Linked DNA regions of Alkalihalobacterium alkalinitrilicum. The protein of the gene in region 1 interacts with the protein of each later gene in a pairwise test. Links are inferred from orthologs where the notes say so. Each region holds a gene or a part of one and is shown in the gene's direction. Other genes may lie near its edges.

The links.
Region 2: the proteins of hflC (region 1) and ftsH interact in binary tests that used the Escherichia coli proteins (3 or more experiments, as listed by UniProt). The link is inferred for Alkalihalobacterium alkalinitrilicum from one-to-one orthologs.

The regions. Positions count from the first base shown.
Region 1 is NZ_KV917368.1:4,627,629-4,630,883, forward strand. The notes cover bases 107-3,092. They hold hflC (protease modulator HflC), read left to right. Parts: upstream 107-1,126; coding sequence 1,127-2,059; downstream 2,060-3,092. Other genes in these bases: hflK (FtsH protease activity modulator HflK), read left to right, coding at 171-1,127; polA (DNA polymerase I), read left to right, coding at 2,321-3,092. Also shown: more of polA, read left to right, coding at 3,093-3,255.
Region 2 is NZ_KV917368.1:3,658,042-3,660,996, reverse strand. It holds ftsH (ATP-dependent zinc metalloprotease FtsH), read left to right. Parts: upstream 1-441; coding sequence 442-2,469; downstream 2,470-2,955. Other genes in the region: BK574_RS17810 (type III pantothenate kinase), read left to right, coding at 2,573-2,955; hpt (hypoxanthine phosphoribosyltransferase), read left to right, coding at 1-371. UniProt on the Escherichia coli protein: Acts as a processive, ATP-dependent zinc metallopeptidase for both cytoplasmic and membrane proteins. Plays a role in the quality control of integral membrane proteins.

The DNA.
Region 1 (3,255 bases):
TTATTTTTTTCAATCGATGGGAGTATGGGATTTTTCCTATATTCTTGTAAACTAATATACTATAATATTTATATGAAACTTTTTCTTAGGTGTTTCGTAATAGTTAAGAGGAAGAATGTGAAACAATCTTAGATTGTAAAATATTATGGGAGACAGAAAGAGGGGATGAAATGGTGGTAAGCATTAAGCAAATGATTGTTGGATTTCTTTCAGCGATCGGAATTGGAATTTTAGCCTTATTTATCGCGACAGGCTGGTACATTGTTGACGAAACTGATCAAGCAGCATTAATTACGTTTGGTAAAGTAGAAGAAATGGTATCAGAACCCGGTCTTAAATTTAAATTGCCATGGCCGATACAGCGAGTAGAAATTCTTTCAAGAACGACGAATAACCTTCGTGTAGGCTTTGATGAACGTAATGGAGAGTTGAACTACACGGATGAGGCAAAAATGATTACAGGTGATGAAAATATTGTATTGGCAGACCTCATCGTACAATGGAGAATTACAGATCCTGAAGAGTATTTATTCAATGCCGATCAGCCAGAGCAAATTTTATTTAATGCAGCTTCCGCCTCGTTAAGGGGAGTTATCGGTAGTTCAAGAATTGACGACATACTAACTGACCAACGCCCAGAGATTGAAGCTAAAGTTAGGGAAAATCTTTTAACGTATATGGAGACTTATAAAATTGGGATAACTGTCATGGATGTCAAACTTCAAAATGTTGAACTTCCGAATGAAGAAGTGAGACGTGCGTTTACTGAAGTAACGGATGCTCGTGAAGAACGTTTAACAAAGATTAATGAAGCCAACAGATATCGTAACCAATTAATTAATGAAGCAAAAGGGGAACAAGATGCTATTATTTCCCGAGCGGAAGGTACTAGGACAGAACGTATTGAACGTTCGCGCGGGGATGTGGCAAGATTTAACGCTCTATATGAAGAGTATTTAATTAATCCTGAAGTAACAAGACAGCGTCTAGTGTTAGAAACATTAGAAGAAGTATTACCAGGTACAGAAATTTATATTATGGATAGTAACAACAATAATGTGAGTTATTTACCAATCCGACCAATTGATCGTGCTCAAAACCAGGCAGCTGAAGGGGGGAACAACTAATGAGTGATAATAATATTGTTGATTTAGATGAGCGTCGTCCGAGCGATGAATGGAAAAAGTATACGCGTATAGGAGTGACATTAGTCATTATTATCGCGGTAGTTGCAACGATCCTTTCGAATTTATTCATCGTTGAGCAAGGGGAATATAAGGTTGTACGTCAATTTGGTGAAGTGGTCAGAATTGAAGATGAACCAGGATTAAGTTATAAAATACCGTTTATCCAGTCGGTAACTTCATTACCAAAATATCAAATGGTCTATGATATTACGCCAGCGGAAATAAATACAAGAGATAAAAAGCGGATGCTCGTTGATACTTATGCCGTATGGAGTGTGCAAGAACCTAGACTTATGATCTCAAATGCACGATCCGTTCAAAATGCAGAATCAATCATGGGTAATTTTATTTTCTCAGTTATTCGTGCTGAACTTGGTCAACTTGACTATGACGAGATCATTAATGATGAAGCTTCCAATCGCGGAAGTTTTAACGAACGTGTTCGAGATCGAGTCAATGAATTGTTAGAGAGAGATAATTACGGAATTCAATTAACGGATATTCGGATGAAGCGTACGGATCTTCCTGAAGAAAATGAACAAGCGATTTTCCGTCGAATGATTTCTGAGCGTCAATCAACAGCTCAAGATTATTTATCACAGGGGGATGCTGAAGCGAATCGAATTCGTGCCAACACCGACCGTGAAGTTCAAGAAATCGTCGCTAGAGCAACAGCCGATGCGAATGAAATCATTGGTGAAGGTGAAGCTGAAGCTGCACGTATTTACAATGAATCGTTTGGTCAAGACACAGAATTTTATAATTTGTATCGTACCCTCCAATCGTATGAAAAAACAATTGAAGATGAGACTGTAATTGTTCTCCCAGCAGATTCGCCTTATGCTCGGATTTTAATGGGATATATTGATTAAGAATTCAAGAGATACTTTGCTACGGCAGAGTGTCTTTTTTTATCCTGGTTAAGTTATTAAGGTAAGACCGTCACCTCTTAGTGTAGCGAAGGTAGGGAGGTCTAATCAGGTGGAGTCGAAATTCCAACTAATTCCCCAAAGTTCCAGCTTACTGGAACGAGTTCGCTTTTCACAGCTTATATCTGGTTATTATGATGAGATTTTTGAAACAACCGTCCGAAGTTTTCTAATCAAGGAATGGTTATGATAAAATATATGAAAATAAAGGTTATTCTAATTAGCTTACAATTTGAGAGGAGAGCTCTTGTGAATAAATTAGTTTTAGTTGATGGTAATAGTATTGCGTACCGTGCTTTTTTTGCACTGCCTTTGTTAAACAACGATAAAGGAGTGTATACGAACGCGGTTTATGGTTTCACGATGATGCTACTTAAAATTATTGAAGAAGAAAATCCAACGCATATGGTCGTAGCTTTTGATGCAGGAAAAACAACATTCCGCCATGAAACATATGGCGAGTATAAAAGCGGACGTCAAAAAACACCTGGTGAATTGTCTGAACAATTTCCGCTTATTCGTGAAGTTTTAGATGCTTTTCAAATTTCTAGGTACGAGATTGAAAATTATGAAGCGGATGATATTATTGGAACACTTGCGAAACAAGCAGAGGATGAGGATTGGACAGTTAGTGTTTATTCAGGTGATAAAGACTTATTGCAATTAGTTTCACCGAAAGTAAAAGTTACTCTGTCAAGAAAAGGAATTACAAATGTTGATACATATGATGAGCAAGCCATTAATGAAAAATACGGAATTTCTCCAGAGCAAATTATTGATATGAAAGGTCTAATGGGGGACAGTTCAGATAATATCCCTGGAGTACCTGGAATTGGTGAAAAAACGGCGCTAAAACTATTAAAAGAATATGGTTCAGTTGAAAATGTACTTGACTCAATTGATAAGATTTCAGGGAAGAAAATGAAAGAACGGTTAGAAGAGAATAAAGGTCAAGCGTTAATGAGTAAAAAGTTAGCAACGATTTTTAGAGAAGTACCTGTAGATCAAAGCTTAACTTCTTTTACGTTTCAAGATTATGATAAAGAAAAAGTAGTTGCTCTTTTTAAAGAACTTGAATTTAATACGTTATTAAATAAACTGGGTGTCGGTGAATTAGAAGAAAGCCAAATGGAAGATCA
Region 2 (2,955 bases), 970 kb from region 1 along the record:
CACATATCGAGCTCGACTTTATGGATGTGTCAAGCTATGGAGCTGGAACCGTTTCGACGGGCGAAGTGAAGATTGTAAAAGATTTAAATACTTCGGTAGAAGGTCGTCACGTTTTAATTGTAGAAGATATTATAGATAGCGGCTTAACTCTAAGCTACTTAGTAAAGCTTTTCCATTACCGGAAAGCGGAGTCTGTTAAAATTGTCACCCTATTAGATAAACCAGATGGAAGAAAGGTCGATTTAGTACCTGATCTTTCTGGATTTACCGTTCCAGATGCTTTTGTTGTCGGATATGGTTTGGATTTTGCTGAGCGTTATCGAAACCTCCCGTATATTGGTGTATTAAAGCCAGAAATTTATGGGACGTAAAGATTGTGAAAAAAGTGGTAAATATGATACTATAATTTAAGCTGTGATTGTACGTGGGAGGAGGTCAGGAATGAATCGGATTTTTCGTAACACGATATTTTACTTGTTAATTTTTCTAGTCATCGTTGGGATTGTCAGTGTCTTTAGCGGTGATCAAACTGAGACAACACCAATGACTGTTGATGAATTTTATCAACATCTACAAAATGGCGAGGTAACCACTCTTGCTTTAAAGCCAGAACGACAAGTGTACTTAGTTCGAGGTCAGCTTGTGAACACACCAGAAGGAGAGTTTTTTCAAACCTATATTCCTAGGGCAGAACTAGCAGTTGAAAGACTGTTTGATGCACAAGAAGGTGGGGGTGCCACACCAGAGTTCATCATGGAGCCTGCAGATGAGACAAGTGGTTGGGTGACCTTTTTTACGTCGATTATTCCATTTATCATTATTTTTATCCTATTCTTCTTTTTACTAAGCCAAGCTCAAGGTGGCGGAAGCCGTGTCATGAACTTTGGTAAGAGTAAAGCGAAGATGGTTCAAGATGATAAGAAGAAAGCCAAATTCAAGGACGTTGCTGGCGCAGATGAAGAAAAGCAAGAACTTGTTGAGGTCGTTGAATTCTTAAAAGACCCAAGAAAGTTCTCTGCTATTGGTGCGCGTATTCCTAAAGGGGTCTTATTAGTGGGGCCGCCTGGTACAGGGAAAACGTTACTAGCTAGAGCTGTTGCAGGTGAGGCTGGAGTTCCGTTCTTCTCCATCAGTGGTTCTGACTTTGTTGAAATGTTTGTTGGGGTCGGTGCATCCCGTGTACGTGACCTATTCGAAAATGCGAAGAAAAATGCACCATGTATTATCTTTATTGATGAGATTGATGCAGTTGGTCGACAACGTGGAGCTGGTTTAGGTGGAGGTCACGATGAACGTGAGCAAACGTTAAACCAATTACTTGTTGAGATGGATGGATTTAGTGCGAATGAAGGGATTATTATTATCGCGGCAACAAACCGTGCTGATATTTTAGATCCAGCGTTATTACGTCCAGGACGTTTTGACCGACAAATATTAGTAGGGCGACCAGATGTTAAAGGCCGTGAAGATATATTAAAAGTTCATGCGAGAAATAAACCACTTGCGGATGACGTAGATCTAAAGGCCATTGCAGCCAGAACACCTGGATTTTCTGGTGCTGATTTAGAAAATCTTCTCAATGAAGCAGCACTAGTTGCTGCGCGGCATGATAATAAGAAAGTAAATATGATCCACATCGAAGAGGCTATTGATCGGGTCATTGCTGGTCCAGCTAAGAAGAGTCGTGTTATTTCTGCGAAGGAAAAGAAAATTGTTGCATGGCATGAAGCAGGACATACTGTCGTAGGTGTAAAGCTTGAAAATGCCGACATGGTTCACAAAGTAACTATTGTTCCAAGAGGTCAAGCTGGGGGTTATGCCGTCATGCTTCCAAAAGAAGATCGTTACTTTATGACAAAGCCAGAGTTACTCGATAAAATTATGGGCCTACTAGGTGGTCGTGTGGCCGAAGAGATTACCTTTGGTGAAGTGTCAACTGGAGCTCATAACGACTTCCAGCGAGCAACAGGTATTGCACGTAAGATGGTAACCGAGTATGGAATGAGTGAAAAGCTGGGTCCAATGCAATTCGGACAAAACTCTGGAGGTCAAGTTTTCTTAGGCCGAGACATCCAAAATGAACAAAATTATAGTGATCAAATTGCTTATGAAATTGACTTAGAAGTACAGCGTTTCATTAAAGAGTGCTATGAGCAATGTAAACAAATCCTTCTAGCTCATAAAGATAAGTTAGATCTTGTAGCCGAAACGTTAATGGAACTTGAAACGTTAGACGCAGAACAAATTAAATCACTTGTTAACGAAGGGAAGCTTCCTGAGAACCATCATACCGATGCGTACCGAAAACAACAAGAAGCAAAGTCGGAAACGGTTCAAGACGGTGATGTGAAAGTAAATATTTCTTCTAAAAAAGATGAGACTGAACCGAAAGATAAGAGTGAAGTCAAGTCTTCAGATGAACAAGGTGATAAGCCGAAATCAGAAGAAGAAAATAAGACAGATAAATAATCAGAAAATAGGATGTCTAAAGACATCCTATTTTCTTTTTAAAGTGATAAAATTAAGGTAAGGTATACATACATAAAATAAAGTGAAAAGTGGTGAAGCAATTATGATATTTGTTGTAGATGTTGGTAATACGAATATTGTCCTTGGGGTGTATGATGAGGATCAGCTAATTCATCATTGGAGAATTGCTACAAGTCGGGATAAAACTGAAGATGAGTTTGGAATGATGGTTAAAAGTTTATTCCATGACAAAGATGTTGCAATAACGGAGATCGATGGAATCATCATTTCTTCGGTTGTGCCACCGATTATGTTTGCGCTTGAAAAAATGTGTAAAAAATACTTTAATATCGATCCAATCGTTATAGGACCTGGCATTAAAACAGGGTTAAATATTAAATATGAAAATCCAAGAGAAGTAGGTGCAGATCGAATCGTAAATGCGGTTTCAGCCATTCATATGTATGGGAGTCCTTTAATTATTGT